3 regions of the Paraburkholderia sp. RL17-383-BIF-A genome follow, and region 2 is predicted to be linked to each of the others. Evidence: predicted binding sites of a transcription regulator. Region 2 holds the regulator's gene; each other region holds the start of a gene.
The links. The regulator HrcA, encoded in region 2, represses chaperone genes, less so after heat shock. The targets are predictions, from matches to a motif close to TTAGCACTCNNNNNNNNNGAGTGCTAA.
Positions count from the first base shown of each region.

Region 1: the regulator HrcA is predicted to act here: its motif matches at 1,907-1,933, upstream of P0D71_RS22305 (co-chaperone GroES).
Region 3: the regulator HrcA is predicted to act here: its motif matches at 1,693-1,719, upstream of groES (co-chaperone GroES).

Region 1 is NZ_JARESR010000020.1:79,274-86,472, reverse strand. Features, by position in the region: gene P0D71_RS22315 (DUF3088 domain-containing protein) at 63-407, opposite strand; gene P0D71_RS22310 (acyl-CoA dehydrogenase family protein) at 449-1,666, opposite strand; gene P0D71_RS22305 (co-chaperone GroES) at 1,957-2,247, shown strand; gene groL (chaperonin GroEL) at 2,266-3,906, shown strand; gene P0D71_RS22295 (hypothetical protein) at 4,236-4,463, shown strand; gene P0D71_RS22290 (pyridoxamine 5'-phosphate oxidase family protein) at 4,507-6,564, opposite strand; gene P0D71_RS22285 (glutathione S-transferase family protein) at 6,598-7,199, opposite strand, start outside.
Region 2 is NZ_JARESR010000010.1:174,745-181,943, forward strand. Features, by position in the region: gene dnaK (molecular chaperone DnaK) at 1-305, opposite strand, end outside; gene P0D71_RS14655 (thioredoxin family protein) at 459-905, opposite strand; gene grpE (nucleotide exchange factor GrpE) at 951-1,535, opposite strand; gene P0D71_RS14665 (RNA-binding S4 domain-containing protein) at 2,057-2,464, opposite strand; gene hemH (ferrochelatase) at 2,473-3,543, opposite strand; gene hrcA (heat-inducible transcriptional repressor HrcA) at 3,723-4,742, opposite strand; gene P0D71_RS14680 (NAD kinase) at 5,076-5,978, shown strand; gene recN (DNA repair protein RecN) at 6,051-7,199, shown strand, end outside.
Region 3 is NZ_JARESR010000010.1:44,226-51,424, reverse strand. Features, by position in the region: gene P0D71_RS14105 (NRAMP family divalent metal transporter) at 1-931, shown strand, start outside; gene P0D71_RS14100 (DUF4148 domain-containing protein) at 1,044-1,352, opposite strand; gene groES (co-chaperone GroES) at 1,792-2,082, shown strand; gene groL (chaperonin GroEL) at 2,137-3,777, shown strand; gene cysC (adenylyl-sulfate kinase) at 3,909-4,535, opposite strand; gene P0D71_RS14080 (hydroxymethylpyrimidine/phosphomethylpyrimidine kinase) at 4,916-5,776, opposite strand; gene P0D71_RS14075 (RNA-guided endonuclease InsQ/TnpB family protein) at 6,428-7,199, shown strand, end outside.

The sequences.
Region 1 (7,199 bases), on a different contig from region 2:
CCGTTGTCACATCGAAACACGCTAACGGCATTTACCCCGGCATACACCCCGCTTCAGCTCCGTCAATGCACTTTGGGGAAACCGTGACGCTGCGCGAGTAGATCGAGAATGCGGCGCGTGTCTGTCACGAAGCGCTTGCTGCCCAACGTCTGGGCATCGGCGGGCGCGGGCTGCTCGTCACCGAGAATCAGTACCGGCAGACTCTGGTGCTCAGCGTCCAGCACCTCGATCACCTCGGCGCGCGGACGCGCAAACGGCAGGCGGCGAATGTCGAGATGGGCGTTACGCGCGGGATCGCTCGCCAGCAAACCTTCAATCGGCGCTCCGTCCGGGCAGATAAAACGCTCGCCCGGATGATCCGGATCCGTAAAGCCCGGCTCCAGTAGTAACAGCAAATCTCGGCTCATAGTGTGCAATGCTCGAAAGGTGGTGAATGGATGGCAATCCGTTAGAACACGCGTCCTTCGGTCAGATGCGTGGTCACGCCGTTCAACTCGTAGTCGCCGATCACGCGCGCTTTGTGCAGCAGAGGGTTGTGACTGAAAATGGTGCGCAGATTGCGCCAATGACGGTCGAAATTGTGCGCGCGTCCTGTGGCCGATGCGCCGCCAATCTCGAACAAACGCTCGCCCGCATAAAGCGCCAGCTTGCTCACCACGAGCTGGGTTTTGGCAGTGGCCAGTGCGCCTTCCAGCACCAGCTCTTCCGCATTCGCCGCGCCGCTGTGGATCGCATTCGCCGAGCGGTCGAGCGTGCGTGCGTTCGCCGCGACCAGTGCATCGATCGAGAGGCTGTGCGCCGCGAGGTCGCCCACCACCTGCTGCACGAAACCATCCTCGCGCGCCGAGGGCGCCGGACTATGCAGCACCGGCCGGCCGTATTGCGTCACGTAGCGCCGTGCGTCCGCGAGAATGTTTCGCACGATACCCGCCGCAACCGTTACCAGATGCAGCTGCCGCACGGCGCTGCCATGCCGGCCGGCGAGCGTCGTATAGCCGCGTGTCGCGATCTCGTGAGAGAACACCTGCACGTTGTCGAGCACGAGGCTGCCGCTCGCCGTCATGCGTTGCCCCATGCCGTCCCAGTCGTCGAGTACCTGCAATCCTTCACGCGACACGGGAATCACGATCGACACTTTTTCGTCGTTCTCGTTCTGCACGTTGATCCGCGCATAGTCGGCGAACGCGGTGCCGGTCGAGTAGTACTTTCTGCCTGTCACACGAAAGTGTTCGCCGTCGCGCACCAGCTTCGTCACGATTTCGCCCGGCCTCGCCGTCCCCAGTTCCGTGGACGCACCGCCGAAGATCGCCCCTTGCCGTATGCGCTCGATCTGCGTGTCGTTGAAGGCGGAACGCGGCGACAGCAGCAGTTGCTCGGTCTGGTCGAAGTGAATCCGCAGTGCGTGCGCGACATTCGATTCATGCGCGCCCAACGTGGCGATCACCTCGAAGAGGTCTTCCAACGTTCCGCCCAAACCGCCCCACTCGACCGGAAAACGGAGCACGCCCAGGCCGGATTCGCGAAACAGCCTGAAGCCGTCGAATGGCAACTCGCGCCGCACCTCACGTTGCGCGGCGTCTTCGCCAATCGCCTGAGCCAGCGCGGGCAACCCGGCGAGTGCCGCGTGGAGCCTCGCACGCGCCGTGGTGTCCTGAGAGACCTGCATGCCTTGATTCCTTGTAAAAGCGCACGGATCGCATTCGATCCGACTGTTTGAGTTGGGAAGATGGACCAGCGCGCCAATAAGACATGCCGCTGTGACGAATCAGTATAGGGACGCGGCTCTCCGCACAAAACCAGCGAATCAAGCTATGGATATGCGCGATTGTGAAATGCGAATTGCGGATAAGGATCGATGAATCCGTTATTGGAGCAACGGGCGCCGCATTTCTATACTCGATCCCGGTCAGCACTCACCAACGACGAGTGCCAGAATTCAACCGTGGAAATGGAACCATGAGCCTACGTCCCTTGCATGACCGCCTGATCGTCAAGCGTCTCGACCAGGAAACCAAAACCGCTTCAGGCATTGTCATTCCGGAAAGCGCCGCGGAAAAACCCGATCAGGGCGAAGTGATCGCCATCGGACCGGGCAAGCGCGATAGCGACGGCAAACGCATTGAACCCGATCTGAAAGTCGGCGAGCGCGTGCTGTTCGGCAAATATGCCGGGCAGTCGGTCAAGGTCGACGGTAATGAACTGCTCGTGCTGCGCGAAGAAGATGTCGTCGCAGTCGTCACTCAATAACGAAGGGAGCGTCTAACCATGGCAGCAAAAGAAATCATTTTCAGCGACGTCGCCCGCTCGAGGCTGGTCGAAGGCGTCAATATTCTCGCCAATGCGGTCAAGGTCACACTGGGTCCGAAAGGCCGCAATGTGGTGCTCGAACGCAGCTTCGGCGCGCCCATCGTCACCAAGGACGGTGTGTCGGTCGCGAAGGAAATCGAATTGTCGGACCGCGTGCAGAATATCGGCGCGCAGCTTGTCAAAGAAGTCGCTTCGCGCACCAGTGACGCGGCGGGCGACGGCACCACGACGGCGACTGTGCTCGCGCAAGCCATCGTGCGCGAAGGTCAGAAATACGTGGCGGCGGGCCTCAACCCGCTGGATCTGAAGCGCGGTATCGACAAGGCCGTGGTCGCCGCAATCGATGAACTGAAGAAGATCAGCAAGCCGACCACGACCAGCAAGGAAATCGCGCAGGTCGCGACGATCTCGGCCAACGGCGAAGAGTCGATCGGTCAGCGTATCGCGGAAGCGATCGACCGCGTCGGCAAGGAAGGCGTCATCACCGTGGAAGACGGCAAGTCGCTCGACGACGAACTCGACGTGGTGGAAGGTCTGCAATTCGACCGTGGCTACCTCTCGCCGTATTTCATCAACGATCAGGATAAACAGGTTGCGATACTCGACAACCCGTTTGTGCTGCTGCACGACAAGAAGGTGTCGAACATTCGTGATCTGTTGCCGATCCTGGAACAGGTCGCGAAAGCCGGCCGCCCGCTGCTGATCATTGCGGAAGACGTGGAAGGCGAGGCGCTCGCCACGCTGGTGGTCAACAACATTCGCGGCATTCTGAAGACCGTCGCGGTAAAGGCGCCCGGCTTCGGCGATCGTCGCAAGGCGCTGCTCGAAGACATTGCGATCCTCACCGGCGGGCAAGTGATCGCTGAAGAAACTGGCCTGACGCTCGATAAAGCGACGCTCGCCGAACTGGGTCAGGCCAAGCGCATCGAAGTCGGCAAGGAGAACACCACGGTCATCGACGGCGCGGGCGACAGCAAGAATATCGAAGCGCGCGTGAAGCAGATTCGCGTGCAGATCGAGGAAGCGACTTCCGACTACGACCGCGAAAAACTTCAGGAACGCGTCGCGAAGCTGGCGGGTGGCGTGGCGGTGATCAAGGTGGGCGGCGCAACCGAAATCGAGGTCAAGGAAAAGAAAGACCGTGTCGACGACGCACTGCATGCAACGCGCGCAGCCGTTGAAGAAGGTATCGTGCCGGGCGGCGGCGTCGCGCTGATTCGCGTGAAGCAGGCGATCAGCGGGCTCAGGGGCGTGAATGCCGATCAGGATGCAGGCATCAAGATCGTGTTGCGCGCGCTCGAAGAACCGTTGCGCCAGATTGTCACGAATGCGGGCGAGGAAGCGAGCGTGGTGGTCGCGAAGGTCGCTGAAGGCACGGGCAATTTCGGTTACAACGCACAGACCGGCGAATATGGCGATCTGGTCGAATCGGGCGTGCTGGATCCGACCAAGGTCACACGCACCGCGCTGCAGAACGCGGCTTCGGTAGCCGGACTGCTGCTGACCACCGACGCCACCGTTCACGAGGCACCGAAGGATACGCCGGCCGCAGGTCAGCCAGGCGGTCCTGGCGCGGGCGCACCGGGACTCGATTTCTGACGACTCACCGCTTGCGCCTGGCACCAGGCAATTAGCGCGGTAAACACGGGCCGGTACTCGCTTTCCAGCGAGCCGGCCCGATCTGTTTTCCACTTTCCTCGCACATGTATGGCAGACGCCGAACCATGCCCATCGCTACGTCATCGCGATCCTGCGTGCGACTCGCGCTGGTGTGCTTTGGTGCACGCATCCCGCGCTGGCCGCGGGTCCACATACTAATTCAGCATTTCTACAACAAACTAGATATTGCGGTGCAGCAAAATGCACTAAACTCAGCGTAGAAGTATGCAATTCGCACTCACGGTCATGTTGCGACGGAGGAATGTGCCATGACGACTTATGAGGCTTTACACGTACCAAACACGGCTGTTCTGCATGTCTTCGAGCAGGACGGCGGCTGGCATTGGGGCATCACCACGCCGCGTGCGGCCGGATCCGGATTCAAGGTGGTGGCGTTCAGCACGGAAACCTTTCCGATTGAGGAAGCAGCGCGCAGCGATGGCGATCGGGCACTGCGCTGCCTGTCAGGCGCCGACGTTCACGAGTCGACCCATTGACGACGCCGCCCGCGTGACATCGGCCGGCGCTATCGTTCACTGATCACAAGTCCAGCGTTACACCAGCTTGCGCACCGGGATCGCCGGCAACCGGATGCGCCATGCAAATCAGCGCAGCACCGCGTTCGATCTGCGCCTCCACTTCGCCGTCGTACTCAACCTTTCCCGCCAACACACGCGTCGAACATGTGCCGCACATACCCGAGCGGCAACTCGACGGCGCGTTGATGCCGTGCGCCTCGGCAAGCTCCAGCAAGCTGCCGTCGCGCGGCAGCCATTGAATCGTACGCGCCGAACGCGCAAAGCTCACCTGCACACCGTCAGTGCCTTGCGACGGCGCTTCCTGTGCCTTCGTCCCCTCGCTGGCGCGCATGCGCTTCACGGTCGCCGGGCCGAAAGCTTCGAAGCGAATCCGTTCATCCGCGACGTTCAGTCCACGCAGCCCTTCATACAGGTCCTGCATGAACTGCTCGGGCCCGCATAGATAGAAGTCGTAGTCGTCGAAGGGCAGCGCGCGTTTCAGCGCGTCGATGCCGATCCGTCCGGGCGATACGCCGTCAGTCGGCACAGATGCGGCGCTATCGAAAAGATGCAGGGAAACTGCCGGATTACGCGCCGCGATCTCCTTCAGGTCAGCACTGAAAGGTCGTTCACGATCACTGCGCGCACCGTGAAAGAAGAACAGTCGCCTCGCTTTCGCGCCGTCGTCGCGCGACGCGGCCGACGCATGCCGAAGCATGGCCATCATCGGTGTGATGCCGATACCCGCCGAGATAAAAACGGCGGAGCGCGGGCTCTCTTGCGCATAGGTGAAGGTGCCGCGCGGCTTCATGGCTTCGATCTGCATGCCGGCAACCAGATGCTCGTGCAACCAGTTCGAGGCGACCCCTTCGCGTTTCACGCTGATTCGATACCGCAACGGATTGTGCGCATCGGAAAGCGTGTAGGTTCGCATCAGCGGTGTGTCGAGACCCGGCACAGGCAGGCGAATCGGCAGAAACTGCCCCGGTTTGTAAGGCGGCAGCGGTGCGCCGTCGATCGATTCGAAGTAGAAGGAACGAATCGACGGTGTCTCGTCGGCCACTGCCGCAACCGTCAGCTTGTGCCAGGGCGACGCAGCAACCGGCTTACGCACTGCCGCCGCAAACTGCGGCGCAAACTCCACATCGGACCAGCGAAACGGCAATGCGCCCCGGCTGCGCCGCACTTCCCGCACGTGAAAACGTACGAGCCGTTGCGCGCCTTCGAACGCCGCCAGCTCCGCGCCGTCCCAGACGATTTCCGCAACTGCGGCGACATACACAAGATCGCCGGTCGCGAAGTCGATGAACAGCAACCCGGCGCGTGGATCGTGGATCAGGTTGCCGATCGTATTGAAGAAGTTGTTGCCGCTGTAGTCGGGCGTGGTCAGCGTGTGCTCATCCTTGATACGAACGAACCCCGGCGGCCCGCCGCGATGCGACACGTCGACGCCGCGAGCGAGACCCGCGTTCTCTTCGAGATTCGCGCTCGCGATGAAAAACGTGTCGGCTCCCGCCAGCAGCTCACGGTCGGCGTCGCTGAGTTGCGTTGCTATTTCCGGCGGCACCGAAGGCCCGGACACGCCCTGCTCCACCCAGCTCGGCACACGGCTCTGAATATACTTCGCGCAGTTGCCGAAGCTCTGACGAACCTCGACGGTCAGCGCGGCTCCGTCCACCGATGTCACCACGCCGTTGATCCGGTTGCGGCGCCGGGTCTTCGGCTGCAGTCCAAGGCCGCCGATCATGGCCCCCTTCTGCCAGCGGTCCGCCAGCGGATCACCGGCCAGCACGCCGCCTTCGATCCGCAGCGTCCGCGCATCCGGCGAGCTTACGAAACCCGGCGCGCCCGCGCGCACCGTCGCCCATGGCTGGCCGTGGGCGTCGACACCGCCGAACACCATGAACGGCTGTTCGGCGAAGAACTGGCGGTGCTGGTCCGGCATGGAGCGGCGAATGCCGCGGCGGCCCGACGCATCCGCCTGGCTTGTCACCCCCGCACGCTGCTGGGCGGCGAGTTCGGCTGTGTGAAACGGCGAGGCGTCGGCGCCCCAACTATTCAGAGGAATAAACGTGGACATCATCGGACTCCGTTGACGTCAAAAATCAGCCGCTCATCCGGCGAGCAGTCCGGCCTTCGTCGACGGCATGGCGACAAACCGCGGCAACGCTTCGACGCGGCGCAACCACGCACGAATGTTCGGGTACGGTTCGAGCGACACGCCGCCTTCCGGTGCATGTGCGATATAAGTGTGCGCGGCAATGTCGGCAATCGTCACCTGATTGCCCGCGGCGAACGCCTTGTCCGCTAGTTCGCTTTCGAGCACGTTGAACAGCTTCACGGCAATTTTCTTCGCGCTCTCATGATCGAGCGGCGCGCCGAACACGGTAACGAGCCGCGCGGCACATGGCCCGTAAGCGATCTGGCCGGCGGCGAGCGACAGCCAGCGCTGTACGGTGGCCGCGCCGAGCGGGTCTTCCGGCAGCCAGGAGGCGTCGCCGTAACGCTTTGCCAGATACACGAGAATCGCGTTCGAATCGAACAGCGTGAGATCGCCGTCCTGGATCGTTGGCACCTGCCCGAACGGGTTGAGCGCCAGATACGCGGGCTTGCGGTTATCACTGGCTTTCATGTCCAGTTCGACCACTTCGAACGGCAGGTCGAGCAGGGTCAGAAAGAGCTTCACCCGATGGCCGTGGCCGGAAAGCAGCGTTG
Region 2 (7,199 bases):
CATGCGTCGCCGTTGTCGGCTTTCATGATCTTGTACGGCATCAGGCCGATGTCTTTCTGCACTTCTTTTTCTTCGAAGCGGCGGCCGATCAGGCGCTTGACCGCGTACAGCGTGTTCTTCGGGTTCGTGACCGACTGACGCTTCGCAGGCGCGCCGACGAGAATCTCGCCGTCTTCCATGTAAGCGATGATCGACGGCGTGGTGCGCGCGCCTTCCGAATTCTCGATCACCTTGACCGAATTGCCTTCCATGATCGCCACGCACGAGTTGGTCGTGCCGAGGTCGATGCCGATGATTTTGCCCATTTTTACTAATCTCCTGACTTTGATCGCTGCGGGAAGCGCCTTGTTTGCCCTGCTGGCGGTAAGGCGATCCGCTCTCAATTCCTACCTGCACTCAACATAAGTGCGTCCGCATCGTTTTCAAGACCTCTTTTACGATGCGGTCTTTAATTTTTTTCAATCGGGCGAACTTTCGCCCGAAATTGTTCCATCGGCTTGCGGGCCGGCGGTTTTTGCAGCATCAGCCACCCGGATTTTTTCCCGTGCGGCCGCAACCGCGGCCTGGAACTGCCCGAGGCCATGCCAGCCGGTTGCCCGGCCGAGCCGCTTGCCGCGGTAAAAAAAGAACCATGTGGGCACGCCGTGCAGCGTGAAGCGCCGCCCCAGTTCGCGATGCTCGTAAACGTTGCTGTGAAACCATTTGAGACCGAGAGCGCGAATCGCGTCCGGCTGCGCCAGCATGGCCTTCTTGGCAATCTCGCAGTTAAAGCAGTCGAGACCCCAGAAAAACACCACGGCCAGTTCATCGCCCGCTCCGGCGAGCCCGGCGTCGAATGACTCCGCGCTGAGCTCCTGCATCTCGAAGGCCGCGAACGCGGTGGCGTCGACGGGAATATTGGCCATGGCGACGCCTGCCAGACTAAACGGCTTCTGAACGCCTCGTCGCGCTTACTTCGGGGCCGCGACGGTCACGAGTGCCGGTCGCAGCACGCGATCGGCGATTACGAAGCCCTTTTGCAGCACGGCCACCACCGTGTTCGGCTCCTGGTCGGCCGGAACCATGGAAATGGCCTGATGGCGATGCGGGTCGAACTTCTCGCCAACCGGATTCAGGGCGACGACGCGACCCTTTTCCAGCGCGCCAGTGAGCTGGCGCAGCGTGAGTTCGACGCCTTCGCGCACTTTCGGCAGATCGTCGGTCGAATGGGCGACAGCTGCTTCGAGGCTGTCGATCACCGGCAGCAGATGCTCGGCAAAAGTCTCGATTGCAAACTTGTGCGCCTTGGCGACGTCTTCCTGAGCGCGGCGGCGCACGTTTTCAGTCTCAGCCTTGGCCCGCAGGAAGCTTTCCTGCAACTCGGCGATCTTTGCCTGAGCCTCGGCCAGTGCCGCTTGCTCGGCGCTTGCCGGCGAGTCGGTCGCCGCGTTCGCAGCGGCTTCCTGCTGAGGTGCCGCGGCCTCGGCGGCCTGGCGCGCGGTTTCGTCGGCGGGCTTGGAATTCTGGCTCGTCGGGTTCTCTTGCGTGTTTTCCATGTCGCTGAAAGTCGTTAAAAAGTGAAAGCGAGGTAAAAGCCGAGGGCGGCGGCAGCGCATCAAGCCTGGTGCGGTTTGTGCGTTGCAAAATCGCGACAGACAACTTCGCGAGTCACCGCAAATCAACACGGCAGATGAGGCCGGAAAGAACCATTTCAAGCGGTTCTCCCGGATCTTTTCGCACCACGGCCGGGCAGCGGAAATGCCTGGTTACAACCATTAATGCGACGCAATCAGATTGAGATTGAGTGCGGGCGGCAAGTGGCCTATGCTCCAACAAAGCATCGGAAAAGACGCGTTAACCCTAATCTGACGTAAGCCTTTCCGATATCTTGCAATTTCACCCGATTCGCCCGTCTTTATCCTGAACCTTCCCGAGGGGAGTAGCGTGAAACTGACCTTTGCAATCTCGGTGGTCGCATTGGTTCTGATTGCGGGCACCACGACCATCTGCATGTCCGGGGCTGTCAACGATCACACTACCGAATATGGTGGCGTGCACGCGACCATGGAACAACTGTTCAATCCCCGCCTGAAAGTTTGTCGATAGTGCGCCGGTCGCGCTTGGTCGGTCGGCCGTGCAATGCGGCGGCCGGCTCTCGATACGTCTTGCGCCGCTCCTGTTCGACCTGCCGCTTCAACTTACTCTCTTCGGTTTCCGCATAAAGCGTCTGCGCGACACTCGCCGGGCCGCGCACGTCGCACACGCCCAGCACCTCCACTTGCCACACGATCCGTTCGATCTCGATCTCGACCAGGTCACCGACCCGCACGTCTTTGGCCGGCTTGACGCTGGCGCCGTCAATGCGCACATGTCCTTTTTCGACGGCCGCCGCCGCGAGCGAACGCGTCTTGAAGAAGCGCGCCGCCCACAGCCATTTGTCGATGCGCAACTTGGCGCCGGCTTCGGTTGAAATCCTGTAATTCATGAGCCTGCTCAAGCTCCTGTCGTGTGCGGCACCGGTAGCGCCTGCACCGGCCAGCCCTGCAAATTCTGCGCAACGATTTCGCCCAACGCGGCAATCCACGCCTGCGAGGCGTTCAGGCAGGGAATCCGATGGAAATCCTGGCCGCCCGCGTGCAGGAATTCGTCGCGCACCTCCATGCCGATTTCCTCGATGGTTTCAAGGCAGTCGGCCGTAAAGCCCGGACAGAACAGATCAGCACGCCGCACGCCCGCCGAGCCCAGCTCCTTGAGCGTGGGTGCGGTGTACGGCTGCAGCCACTCGGCCTTGCCGAAGCGCGACTGGAACGTGATGCGGCATTCCACCGGCGTCAGTTCGAGTGCCTGCATCAGCAGCGCGCCGGTTTGCTGGCATTGCTCGTGGTATGGGTCGCCGAGATCCAGCGTGCGCTTGGGCACGCCGTGAAAGCTCAGCACCAGCTTGTCACCAGAGGCGAAATCCGGCCGGCCGTGCTGATGCCAATAGTGATGTACCTGCGCGGCGAGCGCCGCAATGTAGGCCGGATGATCGGCGTACTGGCGCACCGTGCGGATTTCCGGCTGATTGCGCATGCGCTTGAGCGCCGAAAAGGCGTCGTCGAACGCGGTGGCCGTGGTGGACGACGAATACTGCGGATACATGGGCATCAGCAGCACGCGTTCGGCGCCCGCCAGCTTGAGCTGGTTCAGCATGGCCGGAATGCCCGGCGTGCCGTAACGCATCGCGTAGTCGACGAGCACCGTGTAGTCGTTCAGTTGCAGCAGATGACGCAAGGCTTCCGTCTGCTTCTCGGTGTACACGCGCAGCGGCGAGCCTTCGGGCATCCACACTGTGGCGTATTTCTTGGCGGAGGCGCGGCCGCGGAACGGCAAAATCAACAGGCGCAAGATGATCTGCCAGAGCAGCGCCGGAATTTCGACCACCCGCGGATCGGAAAGAAACTGCGCGAGATAGCGGCGAACCGCACGCGGCGTCGGCGCGTCGGGCGTGCCGAGATTGATCAGGAGCACGGCGACGCGGTGTGATGTGGCGTTCTGTGAAGGCCGCTCGAGGTCGAAGCGCATAGGCAGCAGAAGTAACCGGTTAGGCGGAGTGGCGGTTCAAGTGGGAACCATTATAGCGGCGTGCTTCATGCACCGGTCCGCCGGACACCCCTGGCCATTCGGCCAATTGGCAAGCCGCGCGCCGTGACGCATTATTTGCGGCAGGAACCGGCGCGGCGAGGAGTCGAAAAGAAAGCTATTTACTGTTGGCTGAGCGTGAGGGAAAGCAGGCGCGCGGTAATGTCCACAATCGGAATCACGCGGTTGTAGGCCATGCGGGTCGGTCCGATCACGCCCAGGGTGCCGACAATCTTGCCGTTCACCTCGTAAGGCGCGGTGACCACGCTCATTTCCTCGATCGGCACGAGATTCGACTCGCCGCCAATGAAAATCTGCACGCCCGCCGCGTGACTCGACACGTCGAGCAATTGAAGGAGACTGGTCTTTTGGTCGAACACATCGAACAGCTTGCGCAAGCGCGCCATATCCGACGAGAGGTCGGCCACTTCGAGCAGGTTACGCTCGCCGGAAATCAGCACGGTCTCGCCCGTGTCGGCTTCGTCGGTGCTGGCCGTGACGGCGGCGTGCATCAGCGTGGTCATGTCGCCGCGCAGTTCGTCGATTTCTTCGCGCAGGCGGCGGCGCACGTCGTCGAACGAGAGGCCCGCGAAGTGCGCGTTGATGTAGTTGGAGGCTTCGACCAGTTGCGACGGCGAGAAATCGCGCTGGGTCGCCATGATGCGGTTCTGCACATCGCCTTCCGGCGTGACGATGATCAGCAGAATGCGTTTGTCGGACAAACGCATGAACTCGATCTGCTTGAACACGTGGCTGCGCCGCGGCGTGAGCACCACGCCGGCGAACTGCGACAGGTTGGACAGCACGCTCGCCGCAGCAGCGACGACTTTCTGCGGCTCGCCTGCCTTCAGCGTGGTCTTGACGGTACGCATCACGGCTTCTTCGTCGGCGGCGGACTCCACCGTCAGCATGGTGTCCACGAACAGGCGGTAGCCGCGCGGCGTGGGAATGCGGCCCGCGGAAGTGTGCGGGCTGATCACGAGCCCCAGGTCCTCGAGGTCGGACATTACGTTGCGGATGGTGGCGGGGCTCAATTCGAGGCCCGAATAGCGCGACAACGTGCGCGAGCCGACCGGCTGACCTTCGGCGATGTAGCGCTCGATCAGCGTTTTGAGGAGGGTTTGTGCGCGAGGATCTAGCATGACGGAAAATTTTAGCTCAATGGCACGACTACCGCGAGCGCTAGGGGCGCCCATCCCTGACGAACGCGCCACCGCTTGCCGCTGCGGCACGTTGCCTTCGGTCCGGCACATCATTGGCCGGCGTTCAGTCCGGCGCGTTACGGAGCACCTTGCGGGCCGCCTTCCGGGCGGCCCGGCTGGTGGCACCCCGCCGCACTTTAACCGGCGCGCATGTCATCAAGGCTTCACCATTCTAACGATAATCGCGAGAGGCGCTGGCGGCCCGCGCGCGCCGGCCCGTCACCGGGTCTGTCTACGGTTCTTTTCAGGCCCTACCTATGGTGTAATGCCGGCATGCAAGTGACCAGCCAGTTCAAGACCGTCGCGCTCGTCGGGCGCAACAATACGCCGGGTATCGCCGAGCCGTTGACCGCGCTCGCCTTGTGCATCGCGAAGCGCGGCTTCGAGGTCGTGTTCGAAGCCGACACCGCTGCCGAGATCGGCGTCACCGACTACCCGGCGCTGCGTCCCGCCGAGATCGGCGCGCGCGCCGACGTGGCCGTGGTGCTGGGCGGCGACGGCACGATGCTCGGTATCGGCCGACAGCTCGCGCCGTATCGCACGCCCTTGATCGGCATCAACCATGGGCGGCTCGGCTTCATTACCGACATTCCGATCTCCGACATGCGCGAGATCGTGCCGCAAATGCTGTCCGGCAATTTCGAGCGCGAAGAACGGGTGCTGCTCGAAGCGCGCATCATGCGCGACGGCAACCCGATCTATCACGCACTGGCCTTCAACGACGTAGTGGTCAACCGCAGCGGCTTCTCGGGCATGGCGGAACTGCATGTCTCGGTGGACGGCCGCTTCATGTACAACCAGCGCTCGGACGGCCTGATCGTGGCCACGCCCACCGGCTCGACCGCTTACGCGCTGTCGTCGCAAGGGCCGATTTTGCATCCGCAGTTGCAGGGCATCGTGCTGGTGCCGATCGCGCCGCACGCGCTGTCGAACCGTCCGATCGTGCTGCCGGACGATTCCAAGGTGAGCATCCAGATCGTCTCGGGCCGCGAAGTGAACGTCAATTTCGATATGCAGTCGTTCACCTCGCTCGAACTGAGCGACACGATCGAAGTGCGCCGCTCGCGTCATACGGTGCCGATGCTGCATCCGGTCGGCTACAGCTATTTCGCCACGCTGCGCAAGAAGCTGCACTGGAACGAATACCCGTCGCACGAAGAAGACCCCAAGCCCTGAGCGGCAAGGACACCCGGAACGCGAACGCCGCCGCTGCCGAACCCTGACTACCCAGCTCACCAGACCACCTCCATGCTTCGCCACCTCTCGATACGCGACTTCGTCATCGTCGCCGCGCTCGATCTCGAATTCGACAGCGGCTTCACTGTTTTCTCCGGCGAAACCGGCGCCGGCAAGTCGATCCTGATCGACGCGCTGGCGCTCGCGCTCGGCGCCCGTGCCGATGCGAACGTCGTGCGCACGGGCGAAAGCCGCGCGGACATCACCGCGGAGTTCGAAACGCATGCGCAGGTCGAGCACTGGCTCGACGAGCAGGCGCTCGGCACAATCGGCGCCGACGGCCATCACGGCAGCACCGTCATGCTGCGGCGCGTGGTGGATGCCAACGGCCGCTCGCGCGCCTTCATCAACGGCACGGCGGCGACGCTCGCGCAGTTGCGCGAGGTCGGCGAAATGCTGGTGGATATTCATGGCCAGCACGCGCACCAGTTGCTGATGCGCCCCGACGCGCAACGCGAACTGTTCGACACCCACGCCGGCCTGTCCGACACGGCGGCCATCGTCACGCGGGCATGGCGCACATGGCGCGAGAAGGTTCAGGCGGTCGAGCATGCGCAAACACGTGACCGTGAACTGCAACTGGAACGCGAGCGCCTCGCCTGGCAACTCACCGAACTGGACAAGCTCGCGCCGCAGCCGGGCGAGTGGGAAGAGGTCAATGCCGAGCATCGGCGGCTGTCGCATTCGGCCAATCTGATCGACGGCGTGCAAGGCGCGCTCGGCGCGCTGTCCGAATCGGACGAGGCCATGATCACGCATCTGTCCTCGATCGTGTCGAAGGTGCGCGATCTGGCGGAGATCGATCCGGCTTTGAACGACGTGCTGGCCGCGCTGGAGCCGGCCGAAATCCAGTTGCAGGAAGCGGCGTATTCGCTGAGCCATTACGCGCAAAAGCTCGAACTCGACCCGGACCGGCTCGCGCAGGTCGAAAAGCGTCTGGATGCATTGCATTCGGCCGCGCGAAAATTCCGTCTGCAGCCGGAAACGCTGCCTGAAGAACACGAGGCGCGTCGCGCGCAATTGGCCGCGCTCGACGCCGCCGCGGACCTCGACAGCCTGCACGCCGCCGAGGCCAAAGCCAAAGAAGCCTTCCTGACCGAGGCAAAGAAACTGTCGAAGGCGCGTGCCAAGGCCGGCAAGGCGCTGGGCGCGGCGGTCACC
Region 3 (7,199 bases), 130 kb from region 2:
GTTTTTCCAGCAAAGCTACATAGTCGACAAACGCATCACCCCGCGTTTCATGAAGTACGAAAAAGCAGACCTGTGGATTGGCATTGCGTTCGTGCTGATCGGTGCGGTGGCGATGATTTCGTTCTGTGCCGCGCTATTTGCCGGGAAGCCCGAGTTTGGCAATTTCACGGACGCGAGCGGCGTCATCGCCGGCCTGGACAAATACGTGGGGCGCACGGCGGCAGTCATCTTCGCCGTGGCGCTGCTCGATGCCTGCATCATCGGCGCGGCGGCGGTATCGCTGTCGACCGCATATGCGATCGGCGACGTGTTCAAGATTCGCCACTCGCTTCACCGCAGCGTGACGGACGCGAAGGGCTTCTACCTGGTGTACTTTGGCATCGTCATGCTGGCCGCGGCGCTCGTTCTGATTCCCGGCAGCCCGCTCGGACTCCTGACAGAAGCCGTGCAAACGCTTGCTGGCGTGTTGCTTCCTAGTGCGACGGTGTTCCTGCTGCTTCTGTGTAACGACAAGGCGGTGCTGGGTCCGTGGGTCAATTCCAGGAAGCTGAACCTGTTCACGGGCGCCGTCATCTGGGTTCTGGTGATGCTGTCGATTATCCTCACCGCTTCAGTCATGTACCCGGATATCTCCGGCCAGACGATCCTTGAGGTGCTCGGTGGGGGCACGCTGCTTGCGATCGCGGGCTATGCCGGCACGACCGGGTTTCGCAAGCTTCGCCAGGTGCCGGCAGATGGTGAAACTCGCGGCGACGTGTCGGGCGATCCGAAGGACGCGCGTGACACGTGGCGCATGCCACCGTTGAACGAGTTGCCGGCGCAGCGGCTGACGTTGTCCAGCCGCATCTGGATGGGTGTGCTGCGCGGCTATCTTATCGTCGCTGTTTGCCTGGTCATCGCTAAAGTCGTGCAGATGACCCTGCTGCGGTGAGCGAACCACTTCGCGTCGGCGAACGTCCGTTAAGCGTCGTGCACGGCAGACGTTTCGCTTCGCGAGGTCGGCCAAGCGCGTCGAGTGAATTAAAGCGCAAATGAACTGGCCGTCAAGCGGGCGGGGCTTGCTGGCATTCCGCCTGGAACCAGCTATCGACCTGGCGCTGTGCCGCTTGCAGATCGTCAGGGTAGTGCGGGTCGAACCACGGTGACGGGTCGTAGCCCGCTTTCCTGAGCGCTGCCAGTTCGCTGCGGTTTCGCTCCTGGGTTGGAGGGGCGTTGTTCTTGAGCGCGGCCAGGTCGCGGCACTGCGATGTACTTAGATGCGCTTCGCTTTGCTGGCTGCTGCCCACCGCGCAGCCAGCGAGCAACAAAGCCAGTGCGGAAAGCGTCAGCCACTTTCCCCGCAGGTTTTCCATGTTGCGTCTCCTTCCATTCAATTGTCACAATGCTGCGGCGTCGAGCGGCCGAAGCGACTGCCGTGCCGGCGGGGAGCTTTGCGTACGTTCTGGTTAGGGCTTTCCCTGGGGAAGCCGCCGTAACGCGCGCTCGAATGCAGTTAGTCAGGGCATTGCGTTGTACTGCTCACGCGATATGGGTGATAACCGATTCGCCCCTAAGTCGCTGTTTTTGCAGAATATCGGTGGTCAAGACGTGGTCCGGATGTGCTTCGGAATGCACGCTCTAGCGAACAGCGTTCAAAGTTAACTGAATCTCCGCACCCTCCCTTCTTGAATTTGTCACCACCCGTCCATATAATTAGCACTCGCTGCACGAGAGTGCTAACAACATCGCCGGTTGGCTCAGCCAGCCGGGTTTTCTCAGCGTTCTTCAGTCTCAATCAAGAGAGGAGTATGTATGAACCTTCGTCCTTTGCATGATCGCGTGATCGTCAAACGTCTGGATCAAGAAACCAAGACTGCGTCGGGCATCGTGATCCCCGAAGCCGCAGCGGAAAAGCCGGATCAAGGCGAAATCCTGGCAGTCGGCCCGGGCAAGCGTGACGATAAGGGTGCCCAGATCGCACTCGACGTGAAGGTTGGTGACCGCGTCCTGTTCGGCAAGTACGCAGGCCAGACCGTCAAGGTCGACGGCAACGAACTGCTCGTGATGCGCGAAGAAGACATCATGGCCGTGGTGCAGAAGTAAGCGCAAGCCGCTACTTTTCCCGGTCATATCCCAAAGAATTCAAGGAGTTAGAAGATGGCAGCTAAAGACGTCGTATTCGGTGATTCCGCCCGTGCCAAGATGGTTGAAGGCGTGAACATCCTCGCGAACGCTGTGAAGGTCACGCTGGGCCCGAAGGGTCGCAACGTTGTGCTGGAACGCAGCTTCGGCGGCCCGACGGTCACCAAGGACGGTGTGTCGGTCGCGAAAGAGATCGAACTGAAAGACAAGCTCCAGAACATGGGCGCACAAATGGTCAAGGAAGTGGCTTCCAAGACCAGCGACAACGCAGGTGACGGCACCACGACCGCAACGGTCCTGGCTCAGTCGATCGTCCGCGAAGGCATGAAGTACGTCGCATCGGGCATGAACCCGATGGACCTGAAGCGCGGTATCGACAAGGCTGTGACGGCCGCAATCGAAGAGCTGCGCAAGATCAGCAAGCCGTGTACGACCAACAAGGAAATCGCACAAGTTGGCGCGATTTCGGCAAACAGCGACTCGTCGATCGGCGATCGTATCGCTGAAGCGATGGACAAGGTCGGCAAGGAAGGCGTGATCACCGTCGAAGACGGCAAGTCGCTGCAAGACGAGCTGGACGTTGTCGAAGGCATGCAATTCGACCGCGGCTACCTGTCGCCGTACTTCATCAACAACCCGGACAAGCAAGTTGCCGTGTTGGAGAACCCGTTCGTGCTGCTGCACGACAAGAAGGTGTCGAACATCCGTGATCTGCTGCCGGTCCTGGAACAAGTCGCGAAGGCTGGCCGTCCGCTGCTGATCATCGCAGAAGACGTCGAAGGCGAAGCACTGGCAACGCTGGTTGTGAACAACATCCGCGGCATCCTGAAGACTGTTGCTGTCAAGGCTCCGGGCTTCGGCGATCGTCGTAAGGCCATGCTGGAAGACATCGCGATCCTGACCGGCGGTCAAGTCATCGCTGAAGAAACCGGCCTGACGCTCGAAAAGGCAACGCTGGCTGAACTGGGCCAGGCGAAGCGCATCGAAGTGGGCAAGGAAAACACCACGATCATCGACGGCGCTGGCGAAGCTGCGAACATCGAAGCACGTGTGAAGCAAGTTCGCACGCAAATCGAAGAAGCAACGTCGGACTACGACCGTGAAAAGCTGCAAGAGCGCGTTGCCAAGCTGGCAGGCGGTGTTGCTGTGATCAAGGTCGGCGCTGCGACCGAAGTCGAAATGAAGGAAAAGAAGGCACGTGTCGAAGACGCACTGCACGCAACGCGCGCAGCTGTGGAAGAAGGCATCGTGGCGGGTGGCGGCGTCGCGCTGATCCGCGCACGTACGGCTATCGCTGGCCTGAAGGGCGCTAACGCCGATCAGGACGCAGGTATCAAGATCGTGCTGCGCGCGATGGAAGAGCCGCTGCGTCAGATCGTCACGAACGGTGGCGAAGAAGCCAGCGTCGTGGTGGCAGCAGTTGCTGCTGGCCAAGGCAACTACGGCTACAACGCAGCAACCGGCGAGTACGTCGACCTGGTCGACGCCGGTGTTGTCGACCCGACGAAGGTGACGCGCACGGCGCTGCAAAACGCAGCTTCCGTCGCAGGTCTCCTGCTGACGACCGACGCAGCTGTTTGCGAACTGCCGAAGGAAGATGCACCGATGGCTGGCGGCATGCCCGGCGGCATGGGCGGCATGGGCATGGACATGTAATTCCGGATTGGGCCTCGTTTCGGGGCCCGGTTGGGAACACATGGGGAAGTGCGCCGCGAGGCGTGCTTCCCAAAAGAAAAAACCCGCACTGCGGGTTTTTTCTTTTGGGGTTGGCGTGACGCGATCTGATATTACGAACACTCGGCCTGACCGGGATCCGCCAGGCCGTTATCGTGCAAGTAGGCTAGTATTTTCGCGACGCTCTCTGCCGGCGTCTCCATCGCCGTGTCTATTTTCAACTCAGGATCGTCCGGGGCCTCGTAGGGCGCCGATATTCCCGTGAATGAAGTGATTTCTCCGGCCCGGGCTTTGGCATAAAGACCTTTGGGGTCGCGGTGAGCACATGCCTCGACAGAGGCGGAAAGATATGTCTCGACGAATTTGCCGGGGCCAACGATGTCGCGCGCCATCGCTCTGTCTTCGCGCATGGGTGAGATAAGAGCCGTGATGACGATGAGACCCGCGTCATTCATCAATTGCGCTACGTGGGCCACTCGTCGAATATTTTCGCGTCGATCTTTTTTGTCGAAGGTAAGGTCGCACGCCAAGCCGTGACGAATATTGTCGCCGTCGAGCACGTAACACGCATGGCCTAGTGATAGAAGTTGCTCCTCGAGTTGGAATGCGATGGTTGACTTTCCCGCCGCCGACAACCCGGTGAGCCAGATCGTGACTGGCTTTTGGCGGAATAATTGCATCCTGTCGCGGGTAGTCACTTTGCCGTGAACGCGTTGTAGAAAACTGTGGGACTGTCCCATGGTTATACCCCTGGATTTCTGTCGCAGCGTGCACTCTGTTGTCGGACCTCTGCGTTTTGCAGACGCCTTTGTAAATGTGCTGCCATGGCATGGAGGCTGTCCCATGCACGGACAGGCAAGAGAAATGGAACCCGCAGGGACATAGTGTTATATGACAGAATTACGAATCGTAAGTCTAGCTGGGCGCTAAGACTGACGTTGTAACGGTAAATTACACAATTGAGCGCGCGTTAACCCTGCGGGAGCAGGCCCGCCAGCGCCGACCGAAAATTTCTGAAAGAAAAAACCTGCTGAGTTGCAGGTTGTTCGTGCGCCGATAAGCTAGGTTGAATAGCCTCCAAAGCGCTTACCGTGTGGGGGCAATACCCTTCGAAGGAAACTCAATGCCGCGCTTCGCCCGGCGCCGCGTCCTTGCCAGCCGCGGGCGGCGTTTCGTCGTCGCTGCTGCGCGCCCAGAAGAAGCGGTCCGGCATATACGCACCCATGCCCGGCCGGAACGCGTTGCGCACGGCCTGGTACAAATACTCCTGCGCCTCGCGCACGGCTTCAGCAGGCTCCTGGCCGTTCGCCAGCAATGCGGCAATCGCCGAGCCCAACGTATCCGTCAGCCCCATGATCCGGTGGCTACCACGGTCCCACATGTCCTGACGCAACTGGCCGTCTTCGCTGAAAAGCGTGTTGACGTGGCGGTGCGTGCCGGTCTCCGTCGACAGAATATATTCGCAGCCTTGCGACAGCAGATGCGAGATGGCGGCGTCGAGGCTCGGCGCCTCCGCGTCGCCGTCCGGCTGGGCGAGCGCGAGCAGCGTGGCCGCGTCGGCGACCAGCAAGGTGGTTTGCGGCGCCAGCAGATCGGCGATTGCTTCGCGCAGTTCGTCGGCGGAGAGGACGTGTTCGTCGTCGAGCGTGAAGTCGGGGGCGAGAATCAGGGGAATATCGTCGTAGTCGGCGACGACTTCGGCAATCGCGCTCACCACTTCCGCGCGAGTGCAGGCGCCCACCTTGAACGCGGCGATTGGCATGTCTTCGAGCAGCATGCGGGCCTGGGTCGCGACCACTTCGGGGTCGAGCCCGGTGACTTCGTCGCAGCTCGCCGAGTCACGCACGGTGTAGCCCGTCAGCACGGAGACGCCGTGGCAGCCCATGCTGGCAAGGGTCATCAGGTCGGCTTGCAGGCCGGAGCCGCCGGTGGGATCGGAAAGGCCGAAGGTGAGGACGATCGGAGGCGTATCGCTGGGCATGAAGATTGACAAAAAAGAGCTGAATTTGGGCGCGGAGGGTGCGCAATCGGCTCAATTATGCGGCCTAAACCGTTGGAAAGGCGCATTTTCCTATTCGTCGGCAGCGAGGGCGTGATTGAGTCGAATTGTGATATGGATTGACACGATTCGGATAGGATGTGGTCGTCGCGTCATATGTTTAGCGGCCCCTGATCCAGTGCGGCACAAATCTTCGCATTCAGGCCGGGTAGGTTTAGTGCGGACTTCGCAACCGTCGCGACGCCTGTAAGGTTGGCGTCTGCTGCTGACGCTAGACGACAATGTGCGCACCGTCACTACTTACGACCCACACAGTAGGGCGGGAACCATGACGCAATGCATCGGCCGAGAGCTTTTCGGAGTTTTCTACTGGACGCTCCTCTCAGGCTTTGCGTCAGCATTGACGCAACCACTTTCTGTGAATAGTTCATCAAGAGAGGTGCGCGAGCTCGACTCACCGTCGAACTCGTACACGTTGCCAAAACGGTGCGGGTGTCGTCAATAGTCTCATGTTGAAAGCGCCATGCCGGTGCTTGGTCTGGCGGACCAGATACACCTGCTTCGTAAAAATTTAATGCTTGCCATGCCCAAGGTCGTTGTGGGTACTCATTGACCAGTAATATAGTCGTGGCTATGAACCGACTCAAAGCCTACAAATACGAACTCATGCCCACTGCCGGGCAGGCGCGTGCTATGTGCGGATTTGCTGGCTCATGCCGGTTCGTGTTTAACAAGGCGCTAATGTTGCAAAAGGAGAACTACGAAGCAGGCAGAAAATTCATCAGTTATGTCGATATGGCGAAGCAACTTACGGCATGGCGCAACGGTGCTGACACGCCGTGGCTCAAGGATGCTCCGACTCATCCATTGCAACACGCCTTAAAAGACCTTGAGCGTGCCTACAAGAATTTCTTCTATAAGCGCGCAGGTTTCCCCCGTTTCAGGAAGAAGGGGCGGTCAGACAGTTTCCGTTATCCGGACTCGAAACAATTCAGAATCGACCAAGCGAATAGCCGCATTTTTCTACCCAAACTTGGCTGGTTACGCTACCGCAATAGTCGGCACGCGCTAGGCACAGCAAAGAATATTACCGTCAGCCAGTCATGCGGCAAGTGGTTTGTGTCGATCCAGACCGAACGCGAGGTTGGACAACCTGTGCCGAAGGCGGCAGGCATGGTTGGTATCGACATGGGCATCGCCCGCTTCGCGACCCTGAGCAACGGCACGTTTTACGCCCCGCTCAACAGCTTCAGGCGGCACGAGCTACGGCTTCGTAAGGCCCAGCGCGCCATGAGCCGCAAGGCAAAGTTCGGCAAGAACTGGAAGAAAGCAAGAGCCCGTGTCCAGCGCATTCATAGCCGTATCGGTGACGCCCGTCGCGACTTCCTGCATAAGACCACGACCA